Regions from separate parts of the Bacillus sp. FDAARGOS_235 genome, predicted to be linked through region 2. Evidence: a T-box and tRNA genes for the amino acid it is inferred to sense, from the RefSeq annotation. Region 2 holds a T-box; the other holds one or more tRNA genes.

Region 1 (7,581 bases), 2.2 Mb from region 2:
AAGATTTAACAAAGAAATTTGACGAGCATGTTGCAGTGAATAATTTGAATATCGAGATACCGAAAGGTGAAATATTTGGGTTCTTGGGCGGGAATGGAGCAGGTAAAACGACTACATTTCGAATGATACTTGGACTTTTATCGAAATCAAGCGGAACCATTTCATGGAATGGTAAACCTATAAATTATGATGTTACAGATAAGATTGGGTATTTACCAGAAGAACGTGGTCTTTATGCGAAAATGACTGTCAAAGAACAAGTTAACTTTTTTGCAAAATTAAAGAATATGAAAAGTAAAGATGCAGAAAAAGAACTGCACTATTGGCTGGAGCGTTTTAATATAACTGAGTATCTGAACAAAAAGGTAGGAGAACTTTCAAAAGGGAATCAGCAAAAAATTCAGCTGATAACAGCGATTATACATAAGCCTGAACTCTTAATTTTAGATGAACCATTTAGTGGTTTAGATCCAGTAAATGTTGAAATGTTAAAAGAAGCTGTTCTTGATATGCAAAAACAAGGGTCGTCGATTCTTTTTAGTTCACATCGTATGGAACATGTGGAAGAATTATGCCAACACATTTGTATCATGCACAAAGGAGTATCTGTTGTTCAGGGAGACATTGCCAAAATTAAAAGTGACTTTGGTAAAAAGAATGTTGTAATCGTTGGCGATCATGACTTTGATTATTTAAAAGAAATAAAAGGTGTGGAAAGTATGAAGAAACGTAAGAATGCAGTTACTCTTAAAATTTCATATGAAGAAGTTTCGCATGTTTTATTTAAAGAGATAACGAAATTAGGGTATGTTAAAAAGTTCGCAGTGGAAGAGCCTACACTAAATGACATCTTTATTGAGAAAGTAGGTGCACAGCATGAATAGTTTCTGGACGATTTTTTTACAAAACTATAAATCTAAGGTAAAAGCTAAATCATATATTGCTATTACAATCATAATTTCTATGTTAATTATAGGACTGATGAACTTTGACAAAATTTATAACTATTTTGTAGGTAACGAGGAAGAGCAAGTTGTCATTGTTACAGAAAAAGAAGAATTATATACAACTATTCATCAAGTGTTTAAAAATGTCGATAGTAAGATGCATGTTAAACATAGTACGGATAAACAAAAAGCAGAATCGGGCGTTAAAAATGGTGATTATTCATATGCTATCGTTGTAGAGGAATTGGAAAATAAACAACTAAAGGCTACGTATATAACTGAGACAGATGTAAATCAGCAAGATGTTAGCAAGGTTCAAACGATTTTATCTCAAATACAATCTTCTAATTTCGCTCAGCAATTGAATCTATCGCAAGATGAATTAAAGGTGTTAACGACGCCAGTAGAAATTCATACCAAAACTGTTTCAGATAAGGTTAAAGATGGAGAACATACAGAGGGTGTAGGAATTTTAATTAATACCTTTATCATGCTAAATTATTTTATGATATTATTGTATGCTGCGCAATTAGCTACAGATGTTGCAACAGAAAAATCTTCTCGTGTAATGGAGTTAGTTGTTTCAAGTATTTCGCCTACAAAACATTTATATGCAAAGCTATTCTCAACATTATTGGCAGGTATTACACAAATGATAATTTGGGGCTTGGTCGCAACTGTTGGGTATAAAATAGCAATTAATGAATCGAAAAATGATATTTTAAATAGTATTGATTTAAACTCTGTTGCTCCTACTCTAGTGGCGTATGGGATTTTATTCTTCACATTAGGATTCTTATTATATGGCTCATTATCTTGTCTACTCGGCTCTATTATTAGTCGTATAGAGGAGTCTTCTCAAGCTGTTATGCCACTGATGTTTATGTTAATTGCTGCTTTGTATATCGCACTTTATGGAATGTCAAATCCAAGCAGCACGGTTGTTACCGTTACTAGTTATATACCTTTCTTTACTCCTATTGTTATGCTCGTACGAATTGGATTCCTCAATATTCCAGTATGGGAGATTGCGCTTACATTAGCAATTCTATTAGCAACAATATGTATGATGATTGGTTTAACGAGCCGTGTTTACCGCGGCGGCGTATTATTATATGGTAAAGGTGCATTTAGTAATATAAAGAAGGCAATCAAGTTAGGGAAGAAATAAGATTAGCTCATTCATTTTTGAGACTTATATTTACAAAGAACTACATGGTTAATCTATGTAGTTCTTTGTTTTTTTGTAAAATGTATATAAATAAATATAAAAGAATGTGTTGTCAATTTAGAAAGCGTTGATAATTTAAAAAACCTTATGTTGTAAACGATAGAAAAAGAAGAAGTAGGATCATAAACACATATGCACCATTAGGTAAATACGTGGAATTTATAAAATAGGTAAGGACTGTTTCGTTCCCTACCTATCCATTTCTGAATATTAATATTCAATTTTGTATATAAAAAAATAAGCTCCGAAAAGCTTATTTTTTCATGATTATTCTCCTCTTCCTATAACTGTCATTCCTGCTGTGTAAATTGTATCTACAGAACCATCAGCGCTTACAATTTCAACTTTGTAACGGTATGTTCCATTATCTCCAATATCTTCGCCATATCCTGTGAAAGTAGAAATTTCATCATTACTTCCAGCTGGAACCCATTGATTTTTCCAATTGAAGAAAGTATCATATTCTCCCCAGCTATCTCCATATTTCTTTTCGATGCTGACATTGTAATGAATATCCTCAGTTCGGTCATTTGTAATTCTTGCAATTACGTTTTGCCCAAATCGGTATTCCGTAGCGTGTACTTGAACTGTAACACCATTCACCGTTTCGCTAGGTCCACAGATATAACGACAGAACTCGCTTGCTCCGTCGGCATGTGCTTTAGTTGTATCAATGTTCATAACCGTGAAACCGCCCAAAGCTAAAGCTCCTGTTAATAATACTTTACCAAATGTTTTCACTTGAAATTCCTCCTAAGTATATTCTCAATTCGTTCAATAGATATCACATTAAGTAGTTTTATAACATGAATCTAATCGAACGCTGTTTTTCCTCGAATGTATTCGCTAGTAATCTTGTGTCGTGTAGTAATCTAATCTCTACATAAAATTCCATAGTTTTGATTCCATATATGTATCATGATTTACATAGAATAAATCTGTTAATACGTTTTGGGTATTTACTTATCCCACCTTCCTCGTTACCTTTTATTGGTAAAATATTTTTTTTATTATATACTACTATTACCTATTTACAAGAGAAAATAATCCTGTATGCAAAAGTGCATAATAAAAAACGAACCAATACTATAGTTCGTTTTTCATCATGCTAAGTCTGATAAAGTCTCATTAACATTTTCTTTAATTTTTTGATGATTCGATTTTTTAACATCTTCAATTATAGATTTGTACCCTCATTCCATATCCTTTAACCATTCTTCACGTAGAAATATACTCGTGCCTTTCGTCCGTCTGATGGGTTTGATTTGTCCCTTTTTCAATAGCGCATTCATACGAGCCATTGAAATCCTCAATATTTCAGTCACTTCCGAAGTCAATAAAATTTCTGTTTTGGCAAATTCCCTTTTATCGAATGGTTGCATTATATATACGTCGATCATAGCAATTACTCCTTATAAAAAATGGGCCTATGTCAAACATAGACCGTTGTATACCATTGTGCTGAGTAGGTGCTTGGGTTACCTCGTGAGATATGTTCAATTTGCTCAGCGGATTGAAAATCAAACAATTTTATTACATGCAGTAAATCACAGCATCTCGTTTCCTTGAGAATTTCCGCTACCAAACTTGCATCTTCTAACGGCCCCATTTCTACATAGCGCTCCATTGTTCTGATTCCTATTTCTGTATCTTGATGCACGTAAATATGGCCATCAAAGCATACACATTCATTTTTTAATCAATAAACCCAGTCATAAATAAAATTTGTTGTAATATCGGTCATATAGAATATTTGAGCATTTTGTGTTCCATGAAATGCTTTTATACTATTAAACATAAGAAGGAATTGATTCAATGATGTTGGGGCGTGAATTCTGTTTTACTTTACTATCAATAAATCTTTCGAATACGCGTTCAACAGAATATTCTTTTGAAATTTTGCTAGTTTTCCGTTTGTGGGGTTGTCGTTTTTTTACGATTTCTTTTTCTGTGAAGTATGTTAAAGACATAAAAAAACTCCTTCATTCTCATTTAGAGTTAAAGGAGGAGTCTCGATCAAAACTTGAGCGGTACTCACCGTTAGTTTTGCTCAAAATATGAAATTATCAACAGTTGATACAAAAGGATATGATCCCGGAGAGGTTCGAACTCACGACCTCCACCCTGTCAAGGTGGCGCTCTCCCTGCTGAGCTACGGGATCTTCAAAAATACTTATGTAATAGCATCTTTAATAATAATGATAAAGCAATTATATATAATTAACTGAAATTTTACAATATTTATACAGGAAGTTTTTAAAGATGGATCTTGTACAATCATGCTAGAAGTGAATAAAGGAATAATTAATAAGAAGGAAACTGAATAGAAAGTAGGTTTTAAATGTAGAGGTTATATTATTTACGATATTTATCCAAAGGGTTTTCATCGCTTAAATCAACAAGTAAAGGACATAAGAATAGCAAAGGTAAAGCAGCATTAGCATGATGAAAGGTATCGTTAGAAAGGTATTGCCTTCCAAAACAATACGGACAATCTTTTTCAAATGTCACAAGTATCGACCATACATCTTTTATTTTCCACTTCGTCTTACAATATGTACAATGTGCCATAGAATTCCTCCTCATTTTTAGTTTTTTTAATATATTCCATTTGATTGTACGAAAGCAAAGTGTATTTGATGTGATAAAATGAAAGTTGTGTTGTTTTTATACGGATGTATTTAGTAATGTATGACAAATTGTATAACGTGTGATGGCTATGTAGAATAAGGGATTTTCACTTTCGATATTCAAATTGGCCAATATATCCTTTTTACAATTTACTTAAAATCATGTATAACAGAGATACAAGATTTTTTTACCCCGCATTAACGGGCAGTAAGATCCCCGCTCAAAATTCAGCGAAAGCAAAGAAGTTAGGTGGGAGATCAACTGCCCGTAAAAGCCCGATTGGTGAAGGCTAATAATCCGTGGGGGATGAAGAAAATCCCCACGGATTAAAGTTTAACTTTATAAATATTCAAGAGTAGAGGGAGAATTATTGTAATGGTAAGAAAAACGTTCAAGATGCGCGTTTCTAGAAATAGAACGATTTCGATTAATGGCTCGATTCTTGATGTAGATGTTACGCATGATGAGTTTTTGCAAGAGCTTGTTGAGTGGGTCGATTCTAAAGGTTGGTCATTTATGGGGATGACGGATGAGATTACGCCTGAGGAAGCAAGTCAGAAGTTAATAGATTCGTTAATTGATGAGAAGGATAAGAAAGAGTAATTCCTTCTTATTTTTATTGTATAATTATGTCCTTTATCGTAAAAATATGATATAGTAAAAAATAGTGATTTTTCTTCCAATTTAATACAAATTACATATAGATTGGTAGATTCATTTTTTATTTGTAGGAGTAAAGTGAAAAGGGAGAGTCATATGGTAAATTTCAAGAAAATTTTGGTTTTTATTACAGTTATTAGTTTGTTTTTATTGACACCTATGACGTTGCGTGCTGAGACGAATATTGGAGTGAATCCGGAGCAAGTGGCACCACCACCTAAGGAAGGGCCAAATGTTTTTAGTCAGTTTGCAGCTACGATTGATGCGAAAACAGGTGATTTGTTGTATGACAAAAATGCACATCATCGTGCGTATCCAGCTAGTGTGACGAAAGTGTTAACAGCGATTTTGTTAATGGAGCATACGAAGCCAGAGGATCAGTTTACATTTTCGCAATTAGCATTAGATCAAGAGAAGAGCAATTATCAAATTGAGTTTCAACCCGGTGAGACGGTGAATAGAAATACCGCGCTTATGATTTTAATGGTGTTAAGTGCGAATGATGTGTCGTATGCGATTGCAGAGCATATTGGTGGAAGTGTTGAGAATTTTGCTAATATGATGAATGAAAAGGCAAAACAGTTAGGTGCTACAGATAGTCACTTTGTAACACCAAATGGACTGCATGATCCGAACCATTATACGACGCCGTATGATATCGCTATGATTACGAGAGGTGTGCAAAAGTATCCTGAAATTTTGCAAGCGATGAATACGAAAAGAACGACAGTTACTACATCTAGGCAGACGGTGTCTATTTTTAATAAATCTATTTATTTTGAGAACCCATATAGTATCGGCGGTAAGACGGGGTTTACGAATGAGGCACGTAATACGCTCGTTTTATTAAATGAGAAAGATGGAAATCGTATTATAAATGTAGTAATGGCTTCTCAAAGACCTGAAATCTATGAGGATTTAAAGCAGATGGCGGAATATTCTTTTGGGCAATTTACGAAACAAACGGTGCTAGATAAACATAGTTGGCATCAAAAGACAACGTATTTAAATAAAGATATTGATAGCGAACTTGAAAAAAGTGCAGAGCTTGTGCTTAAGAAAGATGAAGGGAAAAATGTGAAAACTATTTTTCGGGCCGCTTCATTAGATAAAGACTCTTTGTATCATAAGGGAATCCATCGTGGTGAGGTAGTTGGTGCAGTCGATATTACGAAAAATAATCAAACAATTGCGACGATAAATGTTCTTTCAAAAGAAGATGTTACTTTTGCGATGCCTAAAAAGGATACAATTGAGCCTGAAATAACAGAGTCAAATGTGAAAGTGATAAGTATTGGGATAGGTGCGATTGTATTAGTTGGAGTCATTTTATATGCTGTGGTGCGCCATAATAGACAAGGAATAAAATCAGAAGAAAAGTAAAAAAGCATGAGGACTGTGAAGAGATTTTGTCACAGTCTTTTTTATATACGGAAAAGAAGTTTAACTAATAATTGTAAATTTTCTTATTGCAATAACTCGAAGTTCGTTATATCATTTACTTGTGTTCTTGTTAAAGAACACAAGAAGCATTGCATACTTCAAATAATATAAAACAACGGAGAGGGAGAGAGACGATGAAATTAATTTGGAAGATAATTAGCAACGCGATCTCATTTGTTTTATTTGCATTGATGGTTTTCTTAGCTTTTGTAGTCATTTCTTCAAAAGCGAGCGGTGGGGATCCGACAGTGATGGGATATCAGTTTAAGAGCGTTCTTTCAGGATCGATGGAACCGACGTTTTTAACAGGATCAATCATTGCAATAGAGCCAAAGAAAGATGGTTCTAAATATGAAAAAGGTGATGTTATTACCTTTAAAGAGAAAGATCAAAAAATTATCACTCACCGTATTATCGGTGTGAAAGATACAAATGGAAAAGTAATGTATGAAACAAAAGGGGATAACAACAACGGACCAGATTTAGAACCAGTACTTGCAGAAAATGTAGTTGGGAAATATGCAGATATTACAGTTCCGTACGTTGGTTATTTACTGAATTATGCGAATTCAAAAGCGGGAGCAGCATTACTTCTTATTATTCCAGGCGTCTTTTTACTTGGTTATTCCGCGATTTCTATTTTTGGCGCTATTCGTAGCATTGACGGAG
Region 2 (7,581 bases):
CTAGCCGAATTTTGAGATGGGAGTCTTACTGCCCGTTAACGCGGGACAAAATAAAAGAATGGGGATAGAAATTTATGAACTCTTTACAATTTAATCGTCATCGTCGCTTAAGACAAAGCGGGGGCATGCGTGCGCTTGTGCGTGAAACGTTTTTACATACGGAAGATTTTATTTACCCTATTTTTGTATTAGAAGGAGAGAATGTTCGTAATGAAGTTCCTTCTATGCCGGGCGTATATCAAATCTCTTTAGATTTATTGCAAGCTGAAATGCAAGAGGTTGTTGATTTAGGTATTCGTTCTGTTATTGTATTTGGTTTACCTGCTGAAAAGGATGAAGTTGGATCATCAGCATATTGTGATCATGGAATTGTACAGCGTGCCATTAAGCAAATTAAAGGTGAGTTCCCTGAGTTAGTAGTAGTTGCAGATACATGTTTATGTCAATTCACAAGCCATGGTCATTGCGGTGTAATTGAAGATGGTATTATTTTAAATGACGAGTCTCTTGCAGTACTTGCGAAAACAGCTGTAAGCCAAGCGAAAGCAGGAGCGGACATTATTGCGCCATCAAACATGATGGACGGATTCGTAACAGCAATTCGCCATGCGTTAGATGAGAATGGTTTTGGACACGTACCAGTTATGTCGTACGCTGTGAAATATTCATCAGCATTTTATGGACCGTTCCGTGATGCTGCACACGGCGCGCCGCAATTTGGTGACCGTAAAACATATCAAATGGACCCAGCGAACCGTATGGAGGCATTCCGTGAAGCAGAATCAGATGTAATGGAAGGTGCTGATTTCTTAATTGTAAAGCCAGCTCTTTCTTACTTAGATATCATTCGTGATGTGAAAAATAACTTTAATTTACCAATCGTTGCTTACAACGTAAGTGGTGAATATTCAATGATTAAAGCGGCAGCGCAAAATGGTTGGATTAATGAAAAAGAAGTTGTGCTTGAAAAATTAATTAGCATGAAACGTGCAGGAGCAGACTTAATTATTACGTATCATGCGAAAGATGCAGCAAAGTGGTTACAAGAAGGAGGCGCTAAATAATGAAAAAGTTTGATAAATCGATTGCGGCGTTTGAAGAGGCGCAAGACTTAATGCCTGGTGGCGTAAATAGCCCTGTTCGTGCCTTTAAATCTGTTGGTATGAATCCATTGTTTATGGAGCGTGGAAAAGGCTCTAAAGTATATGATATTGATGGAAATGAATACATCGATTACGTATTATCATGGGGTCCTTTAATTCATGGTCATGCAAATGATCGTGTTGTTGAAGCGTTAAAATCTGTTGCTGAAAGAGGTACAAGCTTCGGTGCGCCGACAGAAATCGAAAATAAATTAGCGAAACTTGTTATTGAGCGTGTACCATCGATTGAAATTGTCCGCATGGTTAACTCTGGAACAGAAGCGACAATGAGTGCACTACGTTTAGCTCGTGGTTATACAGGCCGTAACAAAATTTTAAAATTTATTGGTTGTTACCACGGTCATGGTGATTCATTATTAATTAAAGCTGGTTCTGGTGTGGCGACTCTAGGTTTACCAGATAGCCCTGGCGTACCAGAAGGTGTAGCGAAAAATACGATTACAGTAGCTTATAATGATTTAGAAAGTGTGAAGTACGCTTTTGAACGATTCGGTGATGATATTGCTTGTGTAATTGTAGAACCAGTAGCAGGGAATATGGGGGTTGTTCCTCCGCAACCAGGATTTTTAGAAGGGCTTCGTGAAGTAACAGAACAAAACGGTGCACTGCTTATTTTTGATGAAGTAATGACAGGATTCCGTGTTGCTTATAACTGCGGACAAGGTTACTACGGTGTAACACCTGATTTAACTTGTTTAGGTAAAGTAATCGGTGGTGGCTTACCAGTAGGGGCGTACGGTGGTAAAGCAGAAATTATGCGTCAAGTTGCGCCGAGCGGACCGATTTATCAAGCTGGTACTTTATCAGGTAACCCACTTGCAATGGCAGCAGGTTATGAAACGTTAGTACAATTAACGCCAGAATCATATGTAGAGTTTGAGCGTAAAGCAGAAATGTTAGAAGCGGGACTACGTAAAGCGGCTGAAAAACATGGTATTCCTCATCATATTAACCGTGCAGGCTCTATGATTGGTATTTTCTTTACAGATGAGCCGGTTATTAATTACGATACAGCGAAATCTTCAAACTTAGAATTCTTCGCGGCTTACTATCGTGAAATGGTAGAACAAGGTGTATTCTTGCCACCATCTCAATTTGAAGGTTTGTTCTTATCGACAGCACATAGTGATGCAGATATTGAAGCGACGATTGCAGCGGCTGAAATTGCAATGTCAAAGTTACAAGCATAATATATTAGAGAAAATCGCTCTCCATAAGGGGAGCGATTTTTTTTATTCATAAAGTGGGCTTTACATACATAAATCTGTAATGACATATAGTTTGGGAGGGGGAAAAGAAGTGACAACAGATCATTCGTTACGATTTTCATTAAAAGAATCTGTTTGGTTCCAAAAAGGACAGGAAGTCGAAGAACTTTTGTCAATTTCGTTAGATCCAGACGTTGAGATAGAAGAGCTTGATCATGAAGTTATCGTGAGAGGGCAGTTAGATTTAACGGGGGAGTATGTTGCAAGGCAAGATGATTCGGCCTATTCATTAAGAGAACTATCGCCAGCAAAGTCAATTGATTATGTAGAAACAAGGGAAGATGGGGTGAATGAACTTGTTCATTCCTTTCCACTTGAAATATCAATTCCAAGAAATCGAGTGAAAGTAATTGAAGAATTATATGTATCAATCGAAGAATTTGATTATGAATTGAAGGAAAATGGTTGCTTACAATTATTAGCGGATATATCTATTACAGGTTTATGTGATGAGGAAAGAATCGAGGATGAAGAGGAAGAAACGGCGTATGCTGAGTTAGAAAATGATTCAGCTGAAGAGGATGAAAATAGACCCGCGCCGCATGTAGCGGAACCAACCTATAAAGAATCGGATGAATGGGAAGATTACGCATTTGAACCGTTCCAGCTAGAAGAAAGAAAAGGGCAAGAAGAAGCGGAAGAGGAATTGGCAGAACATGAATTTGCGGAGCGTGAAGAGGAGCAAGAAACGACGCTGCAATTTGAATTGTTTGGACGAAAAGATTATCAAAAAGAAAAGGCGAAAAAGCAGGAAGAGCAAGAAGAAGCATACTCACAGCGAGATGAAAATGCGCTTTATTTAACACAATTATTTACGAAAGAACCGGAAGAAGAATTTACGAAGTTAAGAATGTATTTCGTGCAAGAAGGGGATACAATTGAATCTGTTGCAGAACGTTATGACACGTCTGTACAAAACTTATACCGTGTTAATCAAACAGAAGATATATATTTAACTACGGGACAAATTATTTATATTCCCGTTTCAAAAGCAAAGGCGAAATAAGGGGGTGAGTGCTTTCACTCCCCTATTGTCCTAGAGGCTATGTTTTGAATAGAAAGGGTTATTCGTATGGATATTGAATTACGAAATCGCTATGAACCCATTGTAAGGCAATATAGATTGGATACGCAGCATATGGAAGAGCACGGAAGTGTAACGAAAATTTACACGAATCAAGGTCCATATGCGCTAAAGAAAATAGAAGATAGAAAGTTAGAGCGGAATAACTTTCTACATCATATTCAATATTTGAAGGAGAAAGGTTTTTCAAATTATGTACCTATATACCATGCGACGGATGGGAATTATATTTTAAGTGACGGGACTTATAATTATTATTTAATGCCTTGGTTAGAACGTGCGGAAGGAAACGGCGAGGATAATGATCAATACCATAAAATGTTTCAAACACTTGGAACGTTGCACCAAAAAACGGTGAAAGAAGAAACATATACAGAAGAAGATTTAGAAAAACATTACACAAGTATATCCGATCGTTGGGAAAATGATGGTGAGATGTTAGAAGAGTTTCTTGTAGAATCTGAAGCGAAGTGGTATATGTCTCCGTTTGAATTACAATATTGTACGTACTATCATCATGTAATGAGGGCGCGTGAATTTGCAACGAAGCAATTAAATGAGTGGAACGATGCGATGAAAGAAAAAGATAAAACACGCATTACTTTTGTGCATGGTAACGTGTCACTTAATCATTTTTTATTTGACTATGAACGGAATGGCTATTTTATTAGTTTAGAAAAATCGAAGTTTGCAACGCCTGTGCAAGATATTGTAGGGTTTTATTCGCGGTCTTTAAACACATATCCAATTGCGCGAAGTGATCGTTTTGAATGGTATCAAATGTACCAAAAAAACTTCCCGTTTACGAAAGAAGAGCAACTGCTTATGTATGCTTACATGACCTATCCATCGCAATTTATTCGGCAAATTGAGTCTTATAAAAAAAGAAGGCAGAGTCGCAATAAGGAAAATGAGATTCGCGGAGTAAAGAGCTTGCAACAATCACATTGGCTCGTTAGCAATGTAGAATATTTCCTGTCACAATTACAAGCTGCCCAGCAAGGGAACGGATAAAGTGAAACTTTAATCAGTGGCGGGGGTATTACCGCCCGTAAATAGAGGGGTAAAAAAGATAAGTGGAGGATGCTACTTATCTTTTTTATATTCGCCCGGAAAGTGATAGTCTTAAATTTATCTTGACGAATAAGGTTTCGTTTTTTACACTATTGTATATAATAATTAACAATCATATAAATGCCTTGAAGGGGAAGAGTATAACATGAAACGTCTTCAGAGAGGAGAATCATTAGCTGGGAGATTCTCTAGATAGTTATGTTAGAAGGTAGCCCTGGAGCATCTTTTCTGAACGGAATAGTTCTCATTAGGAAAAGACGGATTTGTCCGTTATCAAATTAAGAGTATAAGCAAATTCTGAATTTGTTTGTAAATAAAGGTGGTACCGCGATGTCCCTCGTCCTTTTTTGGATGAGGGGCATTTTTTATTTTAAGGAGGGAAAATAATGTCAAACACGGAAAAGAATTTACCAACTAAATATGATCATATGTCCGTTGAAGAAGGCCTTTATCAATGGTGGCTTGAAGGCAAATATTTCGAAGCAACAGGAGACGAGAAGAAACAACCGTATACAATTGTAATTCCACCTCCGAACGTAACTGGTAAGTTACACTTAGGTCATGCTTGGGATACAACTCTTCAAGATATTTTAACTCGTACGAAGCGTATGCAAGGATACGATGTATTATGGCTTCCAGGAATGGACCATGCGGGTATCGCAACACAAGCGAAAGTAGAAGGAAAACTTCGTGAAGAAGGTATTTCACGTTACGATCTTGGCCGTGAGAAATTCCTTGAAAAAGCTTGGGAGTGGAAAGAAGAGTACGCTTCTCACATTCGTCAACAATGGGGGAAAGTTGGTTTAGGACTAGACTATTCTCGTGAACGTTTCACATTAGACGAAGGTTTATCTGATGCAGTTAATAAAGTATTCGTTCAATTATACGAAAAAGGCTTAATTTACCGCGGTGAATATATTATCAACTGGGACCCAGCAACACGTACAGCTCTTTCTGATATCGAAGTAATTCATAAAGAGGTTCAAGGTGCATTCTACCATATGAACTATCCATTAACAGATGGTTCTGGTCACATTCGTCTTGCAACTACTCGTCCAGAAACGATGCTTGGTGATACAGCTGTAGCAGTTCATCCAGAAGACGATCGTTACAAACATTTAATCGGAAAAACAGTTACCCTTCCAATCGTAGGCCGTGAGATTCCGATTATTGCCGATGAGTACGTAGAAAAAGACTTTGGAACAGGCGTTGTAAAAATTACACCAGCTCATGACCCGAATGACTTTGAAGTAGGTAACCGTCATGACTTACCACGCATCTTAGTAATGAACGAAGATGGAACGATGAACGAAAAAGCTGGTAAGTATAACGGTATGGACCGTTTCGAATGCCGTAAAGCGTTAGTGAAAGACTTACAAGAAGCGGACGTATTAGTAGAAATTGAGCCTCATATGCATTCAGTAGGTCATAGTGAGCGTAGCGGTGCAGTTGTTGAGCCTTATTTATCAACACAATGGTTCGTAAAAATGGCTCCACTTGCAGAAAAAGCAGTAGCACTTCAACAAAAAGAAGAAGAAAAAGTAACGTTCGTACCAGAGCGTTTTGAAAACACATACTTACGCTGGATGGAAAACATTCATGACTGGTGTATTTCTCGTCAATTATGGTGGGGACACCGCATTCCAGCTTGGTATCATAAAGAAACTGGTGAAGTATACGTAGGTACTGAAGCGCCAGCGGATATTGAAAACTGGAATCAAGATAACGACGTACTTGATACATGGTTTAGCTCAGCGTTATGGCCGTTCTCAACACTTGGTTGGCCAAATGAAGAGGCAGTAGACTTTAAAAAGTTCTATTCAACAGATGCTTTAGTAACTGGTTATGACATCATCTTCTTCTGGGTATCTCGTATGATTTTCCAAGGTTTAGAGTTTACAGGAGAGCGTCCATTTAAAGATGTATTAATTCACGGTTTAGTTCGTGATGAACAGGGACGTAAAATGAGTAAATCTCTTGGTAACGGTATCGACCCGATGGATGTTATCGAGAAATACGGTGCAGATGCAATGCGTTACTTCTTATCAACAGGAAGTGCACCAGGCCAAGATTTACGTTTCAGCATGGAAAAAGTAGAATCTACTTGGAACTTCATTAATAAAATTTGGAACGCATCACGTTTCGTATTAATGAACATGGATGATATGAAGTATGAAGAAATCGATTTAACTGGTGAAAAATCAGTTGCAGATAAGTGGATTTTAACTCGCTTAAACGAAACGATCGAAAGTGTAACACGTAACATGGATAAATATGAGTTCGGTGAAGCTGGTCGTTCATTATACAACTTCATTTGGGATGATTTCTGTGACTGGTACATTGAGATGGCGAAACTTCCACTATACGGTGAAGATGAAGCAGCTAAGAAAACAACTCGTTCTATTTTAGCTTACGTATTAGACCAAACGATGCGTCTATTACACCCATTCATGCCGTTCGTAACAGAGAAGATTTGGCAACATTTACCGCATGAAGGCGAGTCTATTACAGTAGCGGCTTGGCCAACAGTTCGCGAAGATTTACAAGATAAAGAAGCGGCAGCAGAAATGCACCTTCTAGTTGATATCATTCGCTCTGTTCGTAACATCCGTGCAGAAGTAAATACGCCAATGAGCAAAAAAGTTCAAATGCAAATTAAAGCAAAAGATGAGGCTATCCTTGCTCAACTTACGAAAAACAGCTCTTACATTGAGCGTTTCTGTAACCCAAGTGAATTAACAATTCAAACGAATTTACAAGCGCCAGAAAAAGCGATGACTGCAATCGTATCAGGTGCAGAGTTATTCTTACCGTTAGCTGATCTTATCAACCTTGACGAAGAGAGAGCACGTCTTGAAAAAGAACTTGAGAAGTTCGATAAAGAGGTAGAACGTGTACAGAAGAAACTTTCAAACCAAGGCTTCGTAGCGAAAGCTCCTGCGGCAGTTATTGACGGAGAGCGTGCGAAAGAGCAAGATTACCTAGAAAAACG

What was found. A T-box is a leader RNA that pairs with one kind of tRNA and senses whether it is charged. The one in region 2 lies ahead of A6J74_RS22175 (valine--tRNA ligase), so its partner is inferred to be a tRNA-Val.
Region 1: it has a tRNA-Val gene. The T-box ahead of A6J74_RS22175 (valine--tRNA ligase) is inferred to sense a tRNA for this amino acid. The anticodon was not compared.

The regions. Positions count from the first base shown of each region.
Region 1 is NZ_CP020437.2:1,703,814-1,711,394, reverse strand. Features, by position in the region: gene A6J74_RS10515 (ABC transporter ATP-binding protein) at 1-884, shown strand, start outside; gene A6J74_RS10510 (ABC transporter permease) at 877-2,118, shown strand; gene A6J74_RS10505 (hypothetical protein) at 2,446-2,919, opposite strand; gene A6J74_RS10500 (hypothetical protein) at 3,372-3,578, opposite strand; gene A6J74_RS10495 (hypothetical protein) at 3,611-3,805, opposite strand; tRNA gene A6J74_RS10485 (tRNA-Val) at 4,268-4,340, opposite strand; gene A6J74_RS10480 (hypothetical protein) at 4,534-4,749, opposite strand; gene A6J74_RS10475 (hypothetical protein) at 5,185-5,412, shown strand; gene A6J74_RS10470 (D-alanyl-D-alanine carboxypeptidase family protein) at 5,566-6,852, shown strand; gene sipW (signal peptidase I SipW) at 7,047-7,581, shown strand, end outside.
Region 2 is NZ_CP020437.2:3,872,259-3,879,839, forward strand. Features, by position in the region: gene hemB (porphobilinogen synthase) at 75-1,064, shown strand; gene hemL (glutamate-1-semialdehyde 2,1-aminomutase) at 1,064-2,353, shown strand; gene spoVID (stage VI sporulation protein D) at 2,433-3,437, shown strand; gene ysxE (spore coat protein YsxE) at 3,504-4,529, shown strand; T-box leader at 4,706-4,937, shown strand; gene A6J74_RS22175 (valine--tRNA ligase) at 4,976-7,581, shown strand, end outside.